Regions from separate parts of the Demetria terragena DSM 11295 genome, predicted to be linked through region 2. Evidence: predicted binding sites of a transcription regulator. Region 2 holds the regulator's gene; the other holds the start of a gene.
What was found. Region 2 encodes LexA, which represses DNA repair genes until DNA is damaged. Its sites were predicted from a motif close to TCGAACANNTGTTCGA; they were not measured.
Positions count from the first base shown of each region.

Region 1 (11,076 bases), 1.8 Mb from region 2:
CGGGCTCACCATCAAGCTCGCCTCGGGTGATCTGCCCTTGAGCCAAAACGTCAGCCAGTGGTTCTCCCAGCACGGGCAGGCCAATTCGTCCGCCACCGGCCTTCCAGTCAATGTCGAACCAGGTCGCGGTCGAGGCGTCTCGTCCGTCGCGCAGCACCTCCCATACCTGCCGATTGCCTGACTCGGGGGCAACGAACGCCATGTGGTTGGGTACGACGTCCACCACAACGCCCAGATCGTGCTGCCGAGCCGCCGCGACCAGTGCCCGGAATCCGACCTCGCCGCCGAGCTCCTCATTGATGCGCGTGTGGTCGAGCACGTCATAGCAATGCTGCGATCCAGGCACGGCCTGCAAAATGGGCGAGAGGTAGAGATGGCTCGCTCCGAGGTCGGCGAGGTAGGGCACCTGTGCTTGGGCGTCCGCGAAGGTAAAGCCACCATGCAGTTGCAGGCGGTAGGTGCTCGCGAAGTTCATTCGTCTACCTCATCACGTCAGGCGTCGAGTCGGTTGAGGCCCAGCACCACCACGATGGCGGTGCCGACCTCGTCGCTAGCGGCCAGGGGAACTTGAGCATCGATGCCCCAGTCGCCATCGCCTTCGGGGTCCTCGATGACTTGTCGGATCTCCCACACGTCGGGTTTCTTGTCGATGCGCAACAGCGCTGGGCCACGGGCCGAGGATCCCGTACCCATCTCGTCGTGCTCGGCTTCGTAAGCGGAAATGTCTTCATGCCAGGCAGACTCGTCCATGACGATCTCGGTGGGCGGATCCGTCGCTGTCGCGGCCGATCGATCGAGCGCTGCGAGTTCGTGGATGTCGTGGCGTGCCGCCAACTGGACCCGGCGAAACATGGCGTTGCGCACCTGAACTCGGAATCCGGCGGTCGAGCTGTACGCGGGTCCCTTCTTCGGCTCGATCCGCGTCTGGTCGTCAGCTTCGCCAGGGTGGGACAGCGCCTCCCACTCATCGAGCAAGCTGGAGTCAGTCTGTCGAACGGTTTCCCCTAGCCATTCGATGAGGTCGTCGAGTTCTTCGGTGCGGTGGCGATCTGGCACGGTCTGCCGCAGCGTGCGGTACGCATCCGTGAGATAGCGCAGAACAATGCCCTCAGAGCGGGCCAACTCGTACTGTTTGATGAGATCGCCGAAGGTCCAAGCGTTTTCATACATCTCGCGGACGACGGTCTTGGGCGAAAGATCGTTGTCAGCCACCCACGGCTGCCCGCTGCGGTAGGTCTCGAAGGTCGCCTCGAGCAACTCAGCCAAAGGCTGCGGCCAGGTGATTTCTTCGAGGGCCTCCATCCGGTCCTCGTACTCCATCCCGTCGGTCTTCATCTCACCGATGGCGATACCACGGGCCTTGTGTCGCTGCGCCATGAGAACAGGGCGCGGGTCATCGAGGATTGCTTCGATCACCGAGACCACGTCCCTAGCAAAAGTCTCCGACTCCGGGTCAAGGACATCGAGAACGGCCAAGGCAAAGGGGGCGAGTGGCTGGTTTAGCGCGAAGTTGTCCTGCAGGTCGACCGTCAGGCGGATCTGTCGTCCGTTGGCTTCGGGCACCGGCAATTTCTCCACCACGCCCGCAGCCAGCAGTTCGCGGAACAGGGTGATCGCCTTGCGCGCGAGTCGCGCCTGACGGCGGGCGTCCTCATGGTTGTCGCGGAGGAGACTGCGCATCGCAGCGAATGGATCGCCTTCGCGGGCAATGACATTGAGCAAAATGGAGTGCGTTACTCGCATGCGTGACTGCAGCGCCTCAGGCTGAGCGGAGACCAACCTCTCGAAGGTGTCCTCGGACCAGTTCACGAAGCCTTCGGGTGCCTTCTTGCGTTGCACCTTGCGCTGCTTCTTCGGGTCGTCGCCCGCCTTGGCCAACGCGCGGGCGTTTTCGATGGCGTATTCGGGCGCCTGCACCACGACCGAACCGCTGGTGTCGTAGCCAGCTCGCCCCGCCCGACCCGCAATCTGGTGAAACTCGCGCGCCTTGAGTAGACGCTGGCGTGATCCGTCGAACTTCGTGAGCCCGGTGAACACCACCGTGCGGATCGGCACGTTGATGCCGACGCCCAGGGTGTCCGTACCGCACACCACCTTGAGCAGCCCGGCTTGCGCGAGGGTCTCGACCAGGCGTCTGTATTTGGGCAGCATTCCCGCGTGATGGACGCCAATCCCGTGTCGTACCAAGCGATTGAGGGTCTTGCCAAAGCCGGCAGAGAATCGGAACTCGGAGATCAGCTCAGCGATCTTCGCCTTTTCGTCCTTCGAGGTCACGTTGAGGCTCATCAGTGCTTGGGCGCGTTCCAGCGCGGCGGCCTGGGTGAAGTGGACGACGTAGACTGGCGCCTGGTGGGTGGTGAGCAACTCTTCCAGCGTCTCGTGCAGCGGTGTCATCGCGTAGGTGAAAGACAGCGGGACCGGACGTTCGGCGGTTGCCACCGTCGCAGTGGGGCGGCCGGTGCGCCGGGTGAGGTCTTCCTCGAACCTCTTGACGTCGCCGAGTGTCGCTGACATCAGCAAGAACTGCGCCTGCGGTAGTTCCAGCAGCGGCACCTGCCAGGCCCACCCACGGTCGGGCTCGGAGTAGAAGTGGAACTCGTCCATGACGACCAGCCCAATATCGGCCGACCGTCCCTCGCGGAGGGCAATATTGGCCAGGACCTCGGCCGTACAACAGATGATCGGTGCATCGGCGTTGACGGCAGCGTCGCCGGTGAGCATTCCGACGTTGTCGGCACCGAACTGTTCGCACAGGGCGAAGAATTTCTCACTGACCAACGCCTTGATAGGCGCGGTGTAGAACGACACGGTGTCGTGGGCGAGCGCCGCGAAGTGTGCGGCCGTCGCCACCAGCGACTTCCCGCTGCCCGTCGGTGTGGCCAGAATGACGTTCGCGCCGCCGACCAGTTCGATGATCGCGTCGTCCTGATGCGGGTACAACGTCAGGCCCGTGTCAGCGGCCCATTCTCCGAAAGCCTCATAGAGGGAATCGGCATCGGGCGGGCTGGGGATCCGGGCAGCAAGTGAGGTCATGGCCCGCCCATTGTCTCGCACCTGTCCCGTGATGGACTGATCGTCCAGACATGGTGCATTTCACCTGAGGAGTTGCTGTGGCCGACCTGACCATCCCTGAGCCGGTGTTGTCGTTCATTGAGACGGTCAACCGCCATGACGAACAAGGCTTCCTTGACGCCTTCACCGACCGCGGCGCCGTGGACGACTGGGGGCGGGTCTTTTCGGGGCGTGAGGCCATTAAGGGCTGGAGCGACGGCGAGTTCATCGGCGCGACCGGAACTCTCACCCCCGAGGAAGTCACCGACAACGGTGTCGAGGTCACGGTGATCGGTGACTGGCGCAGCACACACGCCAACGGGCGATCGGCGTTCACCTTCCGCATCGACGAGGGCAAGATCGCCCGCATGACGATTCGGGAGGGCTAATGGGCACAGGTGAGGACCTGAATGGGGCGCAGGCCTTGATGCGCACCTTGGTCGACTCCGGAGTCACGACCTGCTTCAGCAACCCGGGGACCTCGGAGATGCACTTCGTCGCCGCCCTCGACTCCGCGCCCGAGATGCGTGCGGTGTTGGCCCTCTTTGAAGGCGTGGCCACCGGCGCCGCCGATGGGTATGCCCGGATGGCCGGGAAGCCCGCCGCCACCCTGTTGCACCTCGGGCCTGGCCTCGGGAACGGCCTGGCCAACCTGCACAACGCGCGCAAGGGACAGTCCCCCGTCGTCAACATCGTCGGCGACCACGCGACCTACCACCGGCAGTACAACGCCCCGCTGCAGTCCGACATCGAGACGGTCGCGGCGAATGTGTCGCCCTGGGTGCGTACAAGCGCTTCGACCGCCGAACTGTGCACGGACGCCGCTGAGGCCGTCGCTGCTGCGTCGGGCCCGCCCGGTCAGGTGGCGACCCTGATCCTGCCCGCCGATGTGTCCTGGACCGAGGGCGGCACGCCTGCCCCGCCGAAGGAGCCCACGAACGCTGCCGCGCCCGACTCGAGAGTGGTTGACGCGGTTGCCGCGGCGCTGCGCTCAGGCGAGCCGACAATGTTCTTGCTAGGTGGCACCGCGACGCTCGAGGCGCCACTCATCCTCGCCGGTCGCCTCCGCGAGGCGACCGGTGCGCGCCTGTTGGCCCAGACGTTCCCCACCCGGATCGCCCGGGGCGCGGGGTTGCCTGCGGTCGGGCGGTTGCCGTACCTCGCTGAGGCGGCTGCCGGTGCGCTCGCCGAGGTGCGCCACCTCGTGCTCGTGGATGCCCCGCACCCGGCGTCGTTCTTTGCCTACCCAGACCTGCCCAGCGACCTAGTGTCTGAGGGCTGCACCGTTCATCACCTCGCGCCGCCGGACGCCGACGCGGTCGCCGCGCTCACCTCAGTGGTGGACGCCATCGAGGCGCCGGAGACCTACACCGCTCAGGAGGCGTCTCGTCCCGAGCGCCCAAGCGGCGATCTGACGGCCGAATCGGTGTCCCAGGCGATCGGGGCGTTGCTCCCGAAAAACGCGATCGTGTCGGACGAAGCAAATACGGCGGGCTTCGGACTGCCCCAGATGACCGTCGGCGCCCCGCGGCACGACTGGCTCACCCTGACCGGCGGCGCCATCGGACAGGGTCTGCCTGTTGCGGTGGGCGCGGCCGTGGCCTGTCCTGATCGAAAGGTGTTGGCGTTGCAGGCCGACGGATCGGCCCTTTACACGATTCAAGCGCTATGGACCATGGCCCGCGAAGAGCTCGACGTCGTCACGGTGATCTTCAACAACCGGTCCTACGCCATCCTCAACATGGAGCTGCAGCGCGTCGGTGCTGATGGGTCTGGCCCGAAGGCACTCTCCCAACTCGATCTGAGTCGGCCTGACCTCGACTTCGTCTCGATCGCACAGGGGTTTGGCGTGCCCGCCGTACGCCCTACGACCGCAGAGGAATTCACCACTGAGCTCGAACGCGCACTAGCGGAGCCGGGCCCGCACCTCATTGAGGCGGTCCTCTGATCCGGCGCTCAACCCGGACCGGTTGGGTCGGCAGCCGCTCGCGCGGATACAGTGGGCGCCGCACCAATCTGGGCCCCTAGCTCAATTGGCAGAGCTGCGGACTTTTAATCCGTAGGTTGTGGGTTCGAGTCCCACGGGGCCCACTTTGTGAAAGTGGTGGTGTGAGCGAGCTCCATACAACGCGCTCACACCACCACCTCTGTCTTCAGTGCTGGTGATCGTGATCGTGATCCTTCTGCATCTCACGCCAGTCGTGCACCGTCAGTTCCTCTGGGGGCGTTGCGGTCCTCGTCCGGTTTCGTTCGGCTGCCGATGACTGACCAACGGCGCCGCCGCCAAACACCACGTTCTCCCAGTTGTCCTGCGATGTCAGAACGGACCGCCTGCGGTCCGCATTCGTGTCCACTGAGCTGGTGTCAGCGACGTCGCCATCACAGTTCCAGTCGATCGGACCGCTTGCGGCACCTGCGGTGGTCCGCACTGTGCCGTTGGGGCAGGCCCATTGCGTCTTGAAGTCCGCCGCCTCGGCTCCCATGCCAGCTCGCTCGTTCAGTTGCGACTCGTTCAGTGGTGCTGGGGCCACGGTCGAATAGCCCCAGTGCGCGTTGCCATCAGCCCTGGGAACCCCAGTGAATTGGAATCGGTAGTTCATGACGCTGAGGTAGTTCGGCTTGTAGTTCTCATTAGACGTGCCGCCGTGAGTCAGGCCGAGGTTGTGCCCCAACTCATGGACGAAGGTCCCCGCATTAATGTTGTCGTTGGCCTTCCAGCCGCACTTCGGCCCGACGGTCACCAGGAAGGTGTCAGCGGGAATGCCGAAAGAAACACCACTCGAGCAGTCGCTCACGAACTGGTAGGAATCCGCCCAGATCATGTAGTGGAAGATCGGCTTACGCTTCGGGTCAAAGTGCTTGGCCTTGATAGCCGCAGTCTCCGTCGCGTACGGGCTCAACACACTGTCGTAGGGCACTTCGTTGCCGCCACCAAGGTCATATGCCTCGCCCCGCGCGCTGCCTGCGTCGAGGTGGATGCGTACGCCCGTGGTGCCGTCGGGGTTAGCGACCGGTGCCTCAGCGAACGAGGTCACGATGCGGTCCAGCGCGTTAGTGCTGGCGAGGAGACCGGACATGTAGTCCATTTCGACGAAGAGGTCCTTCTTATCTGGAGTCGCGCCCATCGCGGGCAGATCGACGTCGATGTCGCCGTCACCGTCCGCGTCGTAGCCGTTGGTCTCCCAACTGTCTGGAAGGCTGTCTCCGTCGGTGTCGACTTCGACGGCGCTGGATGAGACTGGCGTGATCGCTGCCCGCTCACCCGCGCTCGCCGTCAAATTCGTGGTGCTCAACGCCGCTGCGGCCAGCAAACTCACGGCCGCCGCACTATAGATCCGGGTCTTCATGGTGATCTCCTCACCGATTAAAGGACGGGGCCTGCCCCTGCGTGGGGCCGGCACCGAGACGCCGGAAGCCATGGACGTTCCCGGACGTCGTGGACTCTTGAAAATTAGGGCCATCCGTCGCGGTCACGCGCGGATCGAACGCGGCGGAAATATGACATGGCGGATATACGCCAGCACTGTCGCCGCATTGATTCGGGGGCTCGATTATCCACAACCCCTGTCATTCGCATTCGAACAGGTGTACGATGTGAGTATCCGGTGGAGGTCCTGAGAGGGCGAGAATAGGGGGTGGTTGGGAATGGTCCATGACGCGCACGCGGTCGCTGCTGATCTTGCTCGGGTGTTGCCCGATGTCGCGGCCCTTCCCGAGCATGTTCATCAACTCCACGGCCCAGAGTTAACCTCGCTGGTCCGTGACCTGTTAGCGACGATGCAACTGTGCGAGGCCGCGGTCATTGCTGCGGTCGCTGACGCACTCACCCGCGGTCTGATCAATGAATCCACCGCTGGCAACCCCACTCAATGGGTTTCGCGTCTGGCCGCCGGTGAACCCGTCGGAGCTCTCTTAGGCCAGGCTCGGCAGCGATCCGGCCCGCTGACGCCATTCGATGAACCCGACGTGGACACCACGGGCACTGAGATGGCCGTGGCCACCAGTGGTGAGCAGGGTCCTCGCCCTGCCGTGCCGGGTCTGGAACCCACACACGCCAGCCGGATCGCTACCGTTGCGACCGCCTGCACCCAACCACGCAACACCGTCCTGGCCGAAGCATTGATGACCGGCAGAGTCGGCGTTCCCGCCGCGCGGACCGCACTCCGGGAAATCGACAAAATCATGCCGGTGCTGCCCGCCGGCACCCGCGATGAGGTGTTCGAACACTTCCTGGCCCTGGACCCTGGTGCCGGGGCCCGCCACATCCGCGAACTCACCACCCGTGTCATCGCGACCTACGCCGATGAAACGTTCCTACGCGAGGCGGACGAACGGCTGGAATCAGTCGAAACCGTGACCTGGAGTCACCTGCCCCACGGCATGACCCGCCTGACCGCTGACCTCACCCCGCTGCACGCCGCACAAGTCCGGCACGCGATCGACGCGCTGTCCGCACCAGCCCCGGGGAACACCTGCTGCGACAACGTGCACCACCGCCACACCAGCGAAACAACCAGGACCCCCGATCACCGGACCCCAGCCAAACGCCGCGCGGACGCCCTCATGCTGCTCATCACCCGCGCAACAGAACTCATCGACACCGACCCGACCGTGCCCACCAGCGGCACCACCCGCCTGACCATCACCATCGGATATGACGAACTCGCCGGAACACTCCAAGGATTCGGCACCACCCACACCGGTCAGGCCCTGGAAGCGCACACCATCCGACAAATCGCGTGCGACGCGACCATCCTGCCCATGATCCTGGGATCCGAAAGCCAACCCCTGGACCTCGGCCGAGAACGCCGACTAGTCACCCCCGGCCAACGCGCCGCCGTCATCCAACGCGACCAACATTGCACCTTCCCCGGATGTGATCGGCCACCCACCTGGTGCCAAGTCCACCACCTCACACCCTGGCACGCCGGCGGAAAAACATCACTCCACAACTCGGCCCTGCTCTGTCCCCGACACCACACCATCGTCCACCGCAACGGCTACACCGCGACCAACAACAACACCCACATCACCTGGAACCTCACCCCCAGCCAAATGACCAAAACCACCCGCGACACCCACGCCGCCTAGCCAAGAACCGGTCTCGTCACGTGCTATCCGACTGGCGCAGCACGCGACCGTTTTCTACGCCATCACGATCGCCGCCTCATCTGGCCAGCCAAGACCGAGCATCATCCAGCCGACCAACGGCGTCAGCCACTGGCGTTCGGCGTCGGTGAGTGGGCGTACCGACTCATAGGCCTGCAGATACGCAACTCGCACGTCCTGAGGAACCGGCGCCCAGTCGTGAAACCACGTCCCGATGGTGCACATCGACTGGGCGAGGTCGACCGCTGCGGCATCGAGTCGGGCGTCCTCGAAGTCGAGAATCCCACTGATCTGGCCGCCCTCGACCAAGAGGTTCGCGGCACGGAAGTCGCCGTGTACCAGCTGCTTCGGAAGGTCGGGCACGTCGGCGCTCAGGTCACGTACCCGTGCGACCAGGTCGGGTTTAGCCTGCGCCACCTGGTCCGGAACCGCGAACGTTATCGGCCGCTGCGCACCAGCGGTCCGGAAAGCCTCCGTGTCGGTCCATTGCGCAAGCATCAGGTGGAGTGAGGCGAGCGCCTTCCCTGCAGCCCGCACCTGCGCCGGATCGCTCGCGTCGAGCAATCGACCGGGCAACACCGGATGCACGCCAACCGAGAAGCCGTCGCGCTCAACCTGATGCTCGCCGTGGGCGAGCACGGGTGCGGCCACGGGCTGTCCGCGGTCGGCAAGCCAACGCACGAGGCCGCCGCTGGCATACAGACTGGCGTGTTGGGAGAGCTCGCCACAGATCTTGACGATCAGCCGCGCGCCGCCGCTCGTCGTCACCCACACCATGAGGTTGTGCTGACTGATCACCAGCCGCTCCGCGGACCGAAGCTCCAGCCCATAGCCCATCGCGAGCAGCCCCTGCGCCCAACGCGTCGCGTCCCTTGCGGACGCAAAGCCAAAGCGCTCCGTCAACGCGCTCTTCGGCTCGGCGTCCTCCCACAACATCTCCGGTTCCATCTCGCAATCCAACCCCAATCAGGTCCGGAGCACCGGCTTGGCAGAATGCCGGGGTGAGTGAAACCCCCATGCGTACCGACATCCTGGTCATCGGCGCAGGCCCCGCCGGATCAGCGGCGGCAGCCTGGGCGGCACGCTTGGGCCTTGAGGTCATCCTCGCCGACGCTGCGGTCTTTCCCCGCGACAAGACCTGCGGCGATGGATTGACTCCTCGCGCGATCGGCGAACTGCAGGCGCTCGGCCTGGAGGACTGGCTGCGCGCCCACACCACCAGTCAAGGCCTGCGGGCGCACGGTTTTGGCCAAACGCTCCAGCTGCCGTGGCCCGGCGGAACCCTTCCCGACTGGGGCAGCGCCGTTCCGCGTACCGAGCTGGACGACCACCTGCGCACCACCGCAATCAAGGCGGGCGCTACCGCGATCGACGGCGCACGCGCCACCGACGTACGCATGGACGGCGACCGGGTGAGCGCCGTCATCTTCAAGGACGGACGCGAAATCGAGTGCCGCACTCTCATCGTCGCCGATGGGGTGCGCTCTACCTTGGGCAAGAAGCTCGGCCGTGAGTGGCACCGTGACACCGTGTATGCCGTCGCAGGCCGCTCGTACCTCACGTCGACCAAAGCCGACGACCCGTGGATCAGTTCCCACCTGGAGTTGCGCGACGAGGACGACAAGATTCTGTCCGGCTACGGCTGGATTTTCCCGCTCGGAGCTGGCTCCGGTGAGATCAATCTCGGCGTCGGAACCCTCGCCACCTCTAAGCGTCCGGCCGACATTGCGGTGAAGCCGCTGATGGCGCACTACGCCAAGCAGCGACGCGCGGAGTTTGGGCTCGGCGACGAATTGCGCCTCCCCACCTCGGCGCTCTTGCCGATGGGCGGCGCGGTTTCCAACGTGGCCGGCCGGAATTGGGCCCTCATCGGTGACGCTGCGGCCTGCGTCAATCCACTCAACGGTGAAGGCATCGACTACGGCCTGGAATCCGGTCGGTTCATTGCGGAGCTGCTGCACAGCGACCCTGAGGTCGACCTCTCCACCCGGTGGCAAGCCATCCTGTCCGAGCATTACGGCGAGGCGTTCTCGATCGCGCGCCGTCTCGCTGGTGTTGCGGTGGTTCCCAAGGTGCTGTCAGCGCTCGGGCCGGTGGGGATGCGTACCGACTGGTTGATGACCCTTGCGCTGCGCTGGATGGGCAACTTGGTCACCGACGAAGACCGCGACCGCGCCGCGAGAGTCTGGCGCTGGGCAGGCCAACGATCCATCAAGGTCGACGCGCGCCCGCCATTCACCTAAGGAGACACTCTGTGACACGACTGGACGAGCAACTGCACGAGACGTACGACGAAGTGCTGGCCCGCAATCCCGGTGAGACCGAGTTTCATCAGGCGGTGTTGGAGGTACTCGACAGTCTCGGGCCGGTGGTGGCCAAACACCCGGAATACACCGACCGCGCGATCATCCGCCGCATGTGCGAGCCGGAGCGGCAGATCATCTTCCGGGTTCCTTGGGTCGACGACGATGGCAATGTCGAGATCAACCGAGGGTTCCGCGTCGAGTTCAACTCCGCGCTCGGACCGTTCAAGGGCGGGCTGCGCTTTCACCCCTCGGTCTATCTGGGGATCGTGAAGTTCCTCGGCTTCGAGCAGATCTTCAAGAACTCCCTCACCGGCCTGCCGATCGGTGGCGGCAAGGGCGGGTCCGACTTCGACCCCAAGGGCCGCTCGGACGCGGAAATCATGCGTTTCTGTCAGGCGTTCATGACCGAGTTGTACCGGCACATCGGCGAATACACCGACGTCCCAGCCGGCGACATCGGTGTCGGCGGACGCGAGTTGGGCTATCTCTTCGGCCAATACAAGCGCATCACCAACCGCTACGAGTCCGGCGTTCTCACCGGCAAGGGTCTGTCGTGGGGCGGCTCTCAGGTACGCACCGAGGCGACCGGCTACGGCACCGTCTTCTTCAC
Region 1 covers NZ_AQXW01000004.1:2,491,950-2,503,025, reverse strand. The annotation lists gene treY (malto-oligosyltrehalose synthase) at 1-475, opposite strand, end outside; gene F562_RS0116315 (DEAD/DEAH box helicase) at 493-3,033, opposite strand; gene F562_RS0116310 (nuclear transport factor 2 family protein) at 3,111-3,440, shown strand; gene F562_RS0116305 (acetolactate synthase large subunit) at 3,440-4,999, shown strand; tRNA gene F562_RS0116300 (tRNA-Lys) at 5,070-5,142, shown strand; gene F562_RS0116295 (zinc metalloprotease) at 5,205-6,398, opposite strand; gene F562_RS20415 (HNH endonuclease signature motif containing protein) at 6,697-8,142, shown strand; gene F562_RS19675 (phosphotransferase enzyme family protein) at 8,197-9,108, opposite strand; gene F562_RS0116280 (geranylgeranyl reductase family protein) at 9,162-10,403, shown strand; gene gdhA (NADP-specific glutamate dehydrogenase) at 10,424-11,076, shown strand, end outside.
Region 1: F562_RS20415 (HNH endonuclease signature motif containing protein) is a predicted target of LexA. The motif match lies at 6,629-6,644, and genes of this name have one in related genera.

Region 2 (11,076 bases):
AGGACAATGCCGGGCACGGCACGGTCACCTACAAGTTGCGTGACTGGTTGTTCAGTCGCCAGCGCTACTGGGGTGAACCGTTCCCGATCGTTTATGACGAGCACGGACACGCCCATGCCGTCCCGGATGATCAGTTGCCGGTCGAGTTGCCTGAGGTCGCGGACTACTCGCCAAAGACCTACGAACCGGACGATGCGCAGTCCGAGCCGGAGTCCCCGCTGTCCCGAGCCACCGAGTGGGTCGAGGTCGAGTTGGACCTGGGGGAGGGCCGCAAGACGTACCGCCGTGAGACCGACACCATGCCCAACTGGGCCGGATCGTGTTGGTATGAGCTGCGATACACCGATGCTGGCAATCACGAGCGAGTGGTCGATCCGGACGTCGAGAACTACTGGATGGGTCCCGGCCGAGGTGAAGGCGAGGGCGTGGCCAACGACCCCGGTGGCGTTGATTTTTACATCGGCGGCGCCGAGCACGCGGTGCTGCACCTGCTGTATTCGCGTTTCTGGCACAAGGTGTTGCACGACCTGGGCTTTGTGTCCTCAGAGGAGCCCTTCCGACGGCTATTCATCCATGGCTACGTACAGGCCTTCGCCTTTCGCGACCACCGAGGGCAGCCGGTGCCTGCAACCGAAGTTGAGGTCGGCGAGGACGGGGAGAGCTGGACCTGGAACGGCCAGGCCGTCACCCGTGAATACGGCAAGATGGGCAAGTCGCTGAAAAACGTCGTGACCCCGGACGAAATGTGCGACCAGTACGGAGCCGATACCTTCCGGGTTTACGAGATGTCGATGGGGCCGCTGGACCAGTCACGCGCCTGGGAGACCCGTGCTGTGGTGGGGTCACAACGGTTCTTGCAGCGCATCTGGCGCAACCTGGTCGATGAGTCCACTGGCGAGTTGCGGGTCGTTGACGCCGCCCCGGGCGACGCCCTCAATCGGTTGCTGCACACCACGATCGCCGGTGTGCGCGACGACTATGACGAGCTGCGATTTAACACGGCGGTCGCAAAGATCACCGAGTTGAATAACGCGCTGACCCAGGCGGATTCCGTTCCACGGGAGGTCGCTGAGGCGATTGTCACGATGGTCTCACCGTTGGCTCCGCACATGGCCGAGGAGCTGTGGCAGCGGCTCGGCCACGAAGGCTCGGTGGCTTTCGCGTCCTTCCCTGAACCGCAGGAGCAGTGGCTGGTGGCCGAGACGGTGACCTGCGTCGTCCAGATCCAGGGCAAGGTGCGCGCTCGGATCGAGGTCGCTCCAGATATCTCCGACGCGGACCTGGAGGCGGCGGCGCTAGCCCATGAGCGGGTGCAGATCTCCCTGGGAGACAAGGCGATACGCAAGGTGATCGTGCGTGCTCCCAAACTGGTCAGCATCGTGGCGGGGTAGGTTCGCACCATGCTGGCGTTGGTCACCGACTCGACAGCCTGCTTGTCGTCGGAACTCGTGGCGCAGAACGCGATCCGACTGGTGCGTATGCACCTCCTTGTGGATGGTGAGTCCTACGTCGAAGGCGTTGACATGGACGTCACTGAGGTGACGAATGCCCTGCGCGAGCACAAGTGGGTTTCGACGTCGAAGCCGTCGGTCGGCGACTTTATCGATGCCTATGACGACCTGGCCCGTCAAGGCGCAGATCACATTCTGTCGATCCATCTCTCGGCCGAAATGTCCGGAACCGTGGGGTCGGCACAGCTCGCGGCCGCAGAAGTGGACGTCCCGGTCGAGGTGGTCGATTCCCGCTCTTTGGGGATGGGCCTGGGTTTCGCCGTCTTGTCGGCTGCCGAGATCCTGGCATCCGGCGGCACAGTGACAGCTGCCGCTGCCGGTGCCCGCCGAAGGGCCGACGGAAGTTCGACGACGTTCTACGTCGACACCCTGGACTACTTGCGCCGCGGTGGCCGGATTGGTCGTGCCTCCGCATTCGTCGGGTCGGCCCTGGCGATCAAGCCGTTGCTCGTGCTCCAAGACGGCACCGTCGGACCGTTGGAGAAGGTGCGCACGTCAGGCAAGGCACTGGCTCGACTCGAGGAACTCACGGTGGAACAGGTGGAGAACCGAGGGGAGAGCCCTGAGGGGATCGATATTGCCGTGCAGCATCTCGACGCTGCCGACCGTGCCGAGGCCCTGTGCGACCGTTTGATAGCCAGACTCGGAGCCTCGGTCGACGTGCATCTGGTCGGACTCGACGCTGTCGTGGCCGCGCATGTTGGACCGGGCACGATCGGTACGGTCGTGAGCCCTCGCGTCCGCACGTTGCCGCCCACGATCGGGGCCACCGCCTTAGACGGATGAGGGTGGCGTCAGCCTTGTCCACACGTCCGGTGGCACCAATCGGGTTATCCACAGGTTGCTTCCTGGCCGCTGCGGCTGCTTGGACTACTCCATAGCGTGGTGGTCATGAGCAGTTCGACCGGAGGAAGTGCGCCGCGGCGCGGTCAATCAATGCCCCCCGATCGACTTGCTGCGGTCCTGGATGAGGTTGATCGGGCACGTCGAACGGGGGGATGGACTCCGGAGGAGCCAACGGATCGAGGGCGCCGGGCAACGTCGTCCGAGCGCATACAGCGGCGGTCCCAGGCGAATGTCTCCTCGGCGTCGGATGACTCAGGTCCACGCCACCTGCGGCAGCGACCCGATGACGCTATTCGCCCACACACCCCACTGATTCGGCCGCCGCGCAGCCTCCAGGACTCGGTCCTGGCTCCGGGACGGCTCGCGGTGGTCGCCGTGTTGGTGCTCGTCCTCATGGTGGGTGCCGTGCTGGGTGGGCGAGTGCTGTGGATGCGCGCGACGAGTGAACCACGCCCGGTCGCCGCAGCGGAGAACAGTGCAGTGCAGGGCACGCCGCGCGGCCGCGCCGATGCTCCGGCCCAGGCGAGCCCCTCGACGCCGTCCGGCCCGACAGCGACGACCCCGACCACCATGCTCGTCCATGTTGTCGGGCAAGTGGCGCGGCCGGGAGTAGTGACCTTGTCGCCAGGTGCCCGCGTGAGCGATGCGCTGAAGGCGGCCGGGGGAGCACGCTCCGGCGCTGATCTTGCCCGACTCAATCTCGCCCGCCCGGTCACCGACGGAGAACAAGTTGCCGTGCCGAAGCCGGGCGAAGAGCTCAGCCCGGCCCCTGGCGCGGCAGGTTCGGCTGCACCACCGGGCAGCACACCCTCGGGCGCGGACAGTGGTGATGGCGGCACCCCGGGGGGAGTTCCGGGGGCGCCGGTCAACCTCAACCAGGCCGATGCGAGCGCACTGGAGCAACTGCCGGGGGTCGGCCCAGTGATCGCCGGGCGCATCGTGCAATGGCGGACCGACAATGGTCAGTTCACCTCGGTCGATGAACTCACCGAAGTGAGTGGAATTGGAGAAAAGATGCTCGCCCAACTGCGGCCACACGTCGCCGTGTGAGGTGCTCGACCGCGCGGCACGACTCGACGTCCGACTTCTGCTGCCGGCTCTGATCGGATGGGCGTTAGTGGCCCTGTGTCTGAGCCTGCCGTGGTGGTGGCTCTTGGTGGGCGGTGCGAGCCTTGGCTTCGCGGCGGCGCTCTTCCTACGGCGATCAACCCTGCGACGACGGACGATCGCCCTCGGCCTCGCGTTGGCCAGCCTGCTGACGGTCTCGACCGGGCTGCATCTGGTGATGCGTGCTGTCGGACCGATCGAGGAGTTGGCCGCGCAGCGGGCCACCGTGTCCCTGACCGGTGCGCTGGCCGCCGATCCGCGCATCGTGCAGCCACGGGATGGCACCAGTCAGAGGCAGACCGATGATCTGGTCGTCGTCCGGCTGGCGGTGACCCGCGTCGAAGGGCGGGGCCTGGTCACGCCGGTGAGGGCCACCGTGCTGATTTTCGCCGACCGGCGGTGGAACGAGTTGCGCTGGAAGGACACGGTGCAGGTGCGCGGACGCCTGTCCGAGGCCGAGAAAGGCGCTGATGTCAGTGCGGTTCTGAACCCGATCGGTTCTCCGCAGAAGATCTCGGCTGCGCCTGCGCTGCTGCGAGGAGTTGAGCTCTTTAGAACTGACCTGAGAGACGCGACGGCATCACTACCCGCAGATGCGCGCGGCCTCACTCCCGCCATGGTCATCGGTGATGTGTCGCGGGTACCCCCGAATTTGAGCGACGACATGCGGACAACCGGCATGACTCACCTGACCGCCGTGAGCGGCACCAACGTCACGATCGTGCTGTTGTCGGTGCTGTGGGTATGCGGTTGGCTGCGTGTCCCACGGCGCGCGCGGGTCCCCATCTGTCTCGTCGCTTTGGGCCTGTTCGTGCTGTTGTGCCGACCTGAGCCGAGCGTTGCTCGAGCCGCGGTGATGGGTCTGGTGGGCCTGCTGGCGACCTCTGCCGGTCGCCCGCGGGCCGCTGCACCCGCCTTGGGTGGCGCGGTGGTTGTTCTGCTGATCCTCGACCCGTGGCTCGCGCGATCGTACGGATTTGCCTTGTCGGTTCTGGCCACGTTGGGACTGGTGCTCTTTGCTAGGCCGTGGGGAGCCTGGTTCGCTGACCGGCTCCCGGATCGGATGGCGTGGCTTGGCGAGCCGGTCGCGATCCCGGTCGCTGCCCAGGTGATGTGCACTCCGATCATCGTGGTGTTGCAAGGCGCGATCCCGCTGGTGGGCATCCCGGCCAATTTGCTGGCGGCCCCGCTCGTGGCACCCGCCACGGTGGCAGGTGTGCTGGTGGTGTTGGTGGCGCCAGTCGTCCTGCCGGTGGCTGCTGCCGTGGGGTGGCTGGCTGCGCTACCGACCGAGGCGATCGCACAGATCGCGCACAGCGGCGCCGCAATTCCAGGCGGGATGCTGCCCTGGCCGGGCACCACGTGGGGAGCGGTGGCGCTCGCGTTGATCACGGCCGGGGTGGTGCTGTGCGGCACGTGGTTGATCGCGCATGTGCGCCGTTATCCCGCGGTCGTGGTGGCGCTGACGGTCGTGCTGGCAGCCGCAGCCTGGCCGTTACCGCAACCAGGGTGGCCAGCGCCCGGGTGGGTGTTCGTCGCGTGCGAAGTCGGGCAAGGCGACGCAGGCGTCATCAGGACGGGCCCGGGCCGCGTCGTGGTGGTGGATGTCGGGCCGGACCCGACGTCGATGGACCGCTGCCTGGACGACCTGGAGGTTCACACCATCGATGCTGTGGTCTTGACGCACTTCCATGCCGACCACGTGGCGGGACTCCCCGGCGTGCTCGACGGTCGGGAGGTTGGACAGATCATCACCACCTCTGTCGACGGCGACGAAGGCGGCGAAGGCGAGCAGGGTTCGCTGGAGCCGATGGTGACACGGGTCGCGGCCGCGCATGGCGTACCGACCACTGAGGTCAATGCCGGCGATGACCTGGGGTGGGCAGGCGTTCGGGCCAGGGTCATCTGGCCGGGTCGGACGATCCGGACCGGCTCGGTTCAAAACAACGCGTCGGTTGTGCTCGACGTACGAGTCGGGGAAGTCCGATTGGTGCTCCTCGGCGATGCAGAACGCGAAGCTCAGTTCCAGGTGGCTCGTGCGCTCGCGCTGCGCAATGACCCGCGTCCTGTCGATGTCGTCAAGGTTGCCCACCATGGTTCCGCCAACCATGAGCCACGGCTGCTACGTGACCTCAGCGCGCCGTACGCCGTCATCAGCGTGGGCGCCGGCAACGACTACGGGCACCCCGCTCCTGCGTTGTTGACTTCGCTGCATCAGTCGGGCTCGCAGGTGCTGCGGACTGACCGCCAAGGCGACATCGCCTTGGTGGACCAGGCAGGGCGGATTTCCGCCGTGACGCGGAAGGGCTAAGCGGCCTGCTACATCGCCAGCTTGGCCGACTCAGTGAGCGCCTGAAGCGTTGCCTCAACCGCTGGCACTCGGCGCAGGTCGGGCGTCGTCACGACCTGCACCGTACGGCGGTTGGCTGGTGACATCGGCAAGGCCACGAGGCCATCGTTACGTGTGGACTTCAGCAGCAACTCAGGCACCACAGCAACGCCGAGCCCGGCTGCTACCAGCGCGAGCACTGCCACATAATCCTCAGTCTCGATGGCCACGTCAGGTTCAAACCCGGCGCGTTGCGCCAACGACACCAGGTGACCCCGACATCGAGGGCACCCCGCGATCCAGGATTCGCTCGCCAGGTCTGCGAGGTCAACCTGATCGGAGGTGGCGAGAGGGTGGGACGCGGGGAGAACGAGGCGCACCTCGTCCTCCAGGAGGGTCGTGACATCGAAGGGATCGAGGTCGCTTTCGCCCCTGGGGAGCACGTCCCCGTCATAGACAAAGGTGACCGCAAGATCGCACTCACCCGCGCGGAGCGCCTCAAGAGCTCCCGGTGGTTCCGCCTCGGTGAAGACCACCTTGATCTCGGGAAAACGCTTCTTGACCAAGGCGAGCGCCTGGGGGACCAACGTCGAGGAGGCCGAAGGGAACGCCGTCAGCCTGACTCGGCCCGCTTCGAGCCCGGCGATCGATTGGATCTCGCACTCGGCGCGGTCGAGGGCCTCCAACACGGGAATGGCGTGCTTGGCCAGGACGCTGCCGGCCTCGGTCAGGCGAACCGTTCGCCCAATCCGTTCCACGAGCACCGTGCCCGTGCGTTCTTCGAGCCGACGCACCATCTGGGACACCGCCGGCTGTGAATAGCCCAGCGCGGTGGCCGCAGCCGTGAAACTACCCTCATCGGCGATGGCGCGCATGACGCGCAGCCCGGCAGCATCAATCATGACCAGAGTCTAGTTGTCTTACCATCCAGGAAGGTTGAGCGCACCTACGCCGGTTGAGCGCACCCAAGCCGGTCGAGCTCTCTAACGCCGGTCGAGCCGTTATCGCCGGTCGAGCTTGTCGAGACCTCTTGCCTTGGTCTCGATACGGCTCGCGCTGGGGCGCTCGCCTACTCGACCGGCGTGGGTTGTGGTCGAGCTCTCTAACGCCGGTCGAGCTCTCTAACGCCGGTCGAGCTTGTCGAGACCTGCCGGGGGTCTCGATACGGCTCGCGCTGGGGCGCTCGCCTACTCGACCGGCGTGGGTTGTTGTCGGGCCCGTCAACGCCGGTCTAGCTCTCTAACGCTGGTCGAGCTTGTCGAGACCCGCCGGGGTCTCGATACGGCTCGCGCTGGGGCGCTCGCCTACTCGACCGGCGTGGGGAAGGGGGCGCTCGCCTACTCGACCGGCGTGGGTTGTGGTCGAGCGCACCTACGCCGGTCGAGCTTGTCGAGACCACACCGGAGATACTGAGGTCGTGCCGTGTGCGACCTTTCCATCGCCAGGAGATGGCGACCCAGTGAAGTGGGCTGCGCTGGTGGACCTCGTCGCCGAAGGCCGGGTCTGCATCCTCTCGGGTGCTGGCCTCTCGACCGAGTCCGGCATTCCGGGCTATCGAGGTGCCGATGGCGAGCGACGAGTGACGCCCATGACGGTGAGCGAACTCCTGGCCTCGCCGCACGCGCGCCAGCGCTACTGGGCCAGGTCGTTCGTCGGATACCCCCGGTTCGCGGCCGCCGAACCCAATGACGGGCATCGTGCCGTCGCGGACCTGCAACGCTTGGGACTGACCACAGGGATCATCACCCAGAACGTCGATGGCCTGCATCAGCGAGGTGGCGCCGACGAGATCATCGAATTACACGGCTCCCTCGATGCCGTGGTCTGCGTCGATTGTGGCGAGTCCTACGCGCGGACAACCGTGGATGAGTGGCTCAGACAGGCAAATCCGCGCTTCGATCGTGAGGCCATGACCGGACAGATCCGCCCGGACGGAGACGTGCTCCTGACCGACGAGCAGGTGGCCGGTTTTGCCACGGCGAGGTGTGTGGTGTGTCGCTCAGACAGGCTTAAGCCTGACGTCGTCATGTTTGGCGAATCCGTGGCAAAACCGTTGGTGCAGAAGTGTTTTGACACCGTGGCCGAGTCATCGTGTCTGCTGGTGCTCGGCTCATCCCTGATGGTGATGTCTGGCTTCCGCTTCGCTCGGTTCGCGGCGCGTGAACGGATCCCCGTTGCGGTCATCACTCAAGGAGTGACCCGGGCCGACGCCGAAACGACCGTCAAACTCGAGAGTCCCCTTGGCGCCACCCTGACCCAACTGGTGGCAGCGGTCACACCCGGCGCAGCACCGCGGTGACCTTGCCGAGAATCGTGGCGTCGTTCCCGTCGATGGGCTCGTATGCCTCGTTATGCGGTAGCAGCCACACCTGACCGTCAGTCCGCTTGAACGTCTTGACGGTGGCCTCGTGATCGAGCATCGCCGCCACGATGTCGCCGTTGCTCGCGCTGGGCTGCTGCCGAACCACCACCCAGTCGCCATCACAAATGGCTGCGTCGATCATCGAATCGCCGACGACTTTGAGCAGAAAGAGATCGCCCTCGCCGACGAGTTGCCGGGGGAGGGGAAAGACATCTTCGACGGCTTGCTCGGCGAGAATCGGCCCACCCGCGGCGATACGGCCGACGACAGGCACGTACTCGGCCTCTGGCCGTTCGTCGTTGATTCCGGTTTCATCGACTGGCGAGTCCAGCTCGGCACTCGCCGCAGCCTTGCCGCGATAGCCCCGCTCGCGCTTGGGTTGTCCTGGCGAGACGACTTCGATCGCACGCGGTCGCATGGGATCCCGACGCAAGTAGCCTTTGCGCTCCAACATCGTGAGCTGGTGCGCCACCGAACTCGGCGACGTGAGTCCGACGGCTTCGCCGATCTCCCGCATGCTGGGCGGGTATCCACGCCGGTCGATTGAACTGCGGATGACCTGCAGCACCTTGCGTTGGCGGGTGGTCAGTGCCTTGCCATCTGGCTCTGGCATCTGGTGAATCTTGGCCATCGTCGGCGTCCTTATCTATGGCGTCCTGCTGCGGCACCGGTGTTTCCGAGGAAGTCGTTGTCGGCGGGCTTGCCGGCGGGCTTGTCGGTGGTCGCTGCTTGGCTTGTCGCTATGAGCACAGCGTATGGAGTTCAGCGAACGCAATCAAACACCTGTACGACGCGAGTGTCGCGTCATTCTCGTGATGGCGGCGGCTTGTGGACGTCGAACGTACGTGCTATACCTCGTACGCACGTCCGATCGGACAGGTGTTCGGTTAACCCGTCGCAACAGCATCAGGAGGACTCCATGAGCGCACTCGCACCCGTGCTCGATCAGCCACAGGCTCTACCCCGGCGTCGCCGCCATCTCGCCCTGGTCTCAGACGTGCCCGCACGCCCGACCTCAACGACGCTGCCGGCAGTCGCAGTGCGCTTGACGGCGCGAGGGCGTCGCGCCCTGCTCGTGACGGTCCTGGCCATCGCCATCCTGGGCGGCATGGCTGTTTCGGCGTGGGCGAGCGGTCCGACCGCGTCCGAGGATGTCACCGTGCGGCCGGGGCAGACGCTGTCTGATGTAGCGCGCGAGCGTCTTCCCGAGTTGCCGCTGAGCGCCGCAATCGCACACCTGCAACTGGCAAACGACCTCAACTCCGCGCAGGTGTCCACCGGGCAAAGGTTGCAGATCCCGGCGCCCTAGGCGCGCCGATCCGGTAGACACGCGCACTGACCTGGGCAATGTTGCGTGGTGGGGTGCCGCGATCTAGGATCGCTATATCTAGTAGTTACATGGCTGTGAGTTGTCCACATCTAGTCCACATCTCGTCCCCACGTTATCCACGAGTTACCCACAGGATTGTCCACAGGTTGGGCCGTCCGTCGGGGGACCGCCGGGCGACTTTGGGTCTAGTGGAGTCGGATGTGGTCGCCCGAGGAGGTGTTTGCCGATGCATTGTCCGTTCTGTCGTCATGACGATTCGCGGGTCGTCGACAGCCGCACCTCTGAAGATGGAACGCACATCAAACGACGTCGCCAATGTCCGTCGTGCGGGAAGAGATTCTCCACGATGGAGACGGCCAGTCTGACGGTGGTCAAGCGGTCCGGGGCGAGCGAGCCCTTCGCACGGGACAAGGTGATGGTGGGCGTGCGCAAGGCATGCCAGGGCCGTCCTGTGACCGAAGATGAGTTGGCTCTTCTTGCGCAGCGGGTTGAAGAAGCGATCCGTGCCAAGGGCATGGCCGAGATCGATGCCCACGACGTTGGCCTGGAGATTCTTGGCCCGTTGCGAGAGCTCGACGAGGTTGCCTACCTGAGGTTCGCCTCCGTCTATCAGGCCTTTGAATCCACCGAGGACTTCGAGGCAGCCATCACGGTGCTGCGCGCGGAGCGTCCTGCGGTCGGCATTGAGCCGAGTTCAGACGGACCGCCGGGCTAGTTCGAGACAACAGGCCCCGCGCGAGGGCGTCGTACTCGCGTCTGACCGAGATTCGATTTTTATGAAGGGATAGTCGTCATGACCGAGACGACCAGCGCTGCGTCACAGGCGCGTCGCAAGGGCAAAGGCCTGAAGATCGAGCGCATCTTCACCACCCCAGGAGTTCACCCCTACGACGAGGTGACCTGGCAGGCGCGCGACGTCATCCAGCAGAACTGGAAGACCGGCGAGACGATCTTCGAGCAGCGTGGGGTGGAGTTCCCCGATTTCTGGTCGGTCAACGCCTCGACGATCGTCACGACCAAGTACTTCCGCGGTGCCTTGGGTACCGACGTGCGTGAGCGCAGCCTGAAGCAGCTCATCGACCGGGTCGTGTTGACCTATGTCAAGGCTGGTCGGGAGTACGGCTATTTCACGACTGAGGACGACGCCGAGGTCTTTGAACACGAACTGACCTGGATGCTGCTGCACCAGGTGTTCGCGTTCAACAGCCCGGTGTGGTTCAACGTAGGCACGAAGAGCCCACAACAGGTTTCGGCGTGCTTCATCCTGGCGGTCGATGACTCGATGGACTCGATCTTGAACTGGTATCGAGAAGAAGGCTTCATCTTCAAGGGCGGCTCGGGCGCTGGCCTGAACCTGTCGCGAATCCGGTCGTCCAAGGAGTTGCTGTCCTCTGGTGGGACGGCCTCTGGCCCGGTGTCCTTCATGCGGGGTGCCGATGCGTCAGCGGGGACGATCAAGTCCGGCGGAGCCACTCGCCGCGCGGCCAAGATGGTCGTGCTCGATGTCGATCACCCCGACATCGAAGAGTTCATTGACACCAAGGCGCGCGAGGAAGACAAGATCCGGGCGCTGCGCGACGCTGGGTTCGAT
Region 2 covers NZ_AQXW01000004.1:696,001-707,076, reverse strand. The annotation lists gene leuS (leucine--tRNA ligase) at 1-1,391, shown strand, start outside; gene F562_RS0107465 (DegV family protein) at 1,401-2,297, shown strand; gene F562_RS21155 (ComEA family DNA-binding protein) at 2,403-3,407, shown strand; gene F562_RS18435 (ComEC/Rec2 family competence protein) at 3,409-5,775, shown strand; gene F562_RS0107450 (LysR family transcriptional regulator) at 5,784-6,695, opposite strand; gene F562_RS0107445 (Sir2 family NAD-dependent protein deacetylase) at 7,253-8,092, shown strand; gene lexA (transcriptional repressor LexA) at 8,067-8,786, opposite strand; gene F562_RS18430 (LysM peptidoglycan-binding domain-containing protein) at 9,075-9,464, shown strand; gene nrdR (transcriptional regulator NrdR) at 9,712-10,200, shown strand; gene F562_RS0107425 (vitamin B12-dependent ribonucleotide reductase) at 10,279-11,076, shown strand, end outside.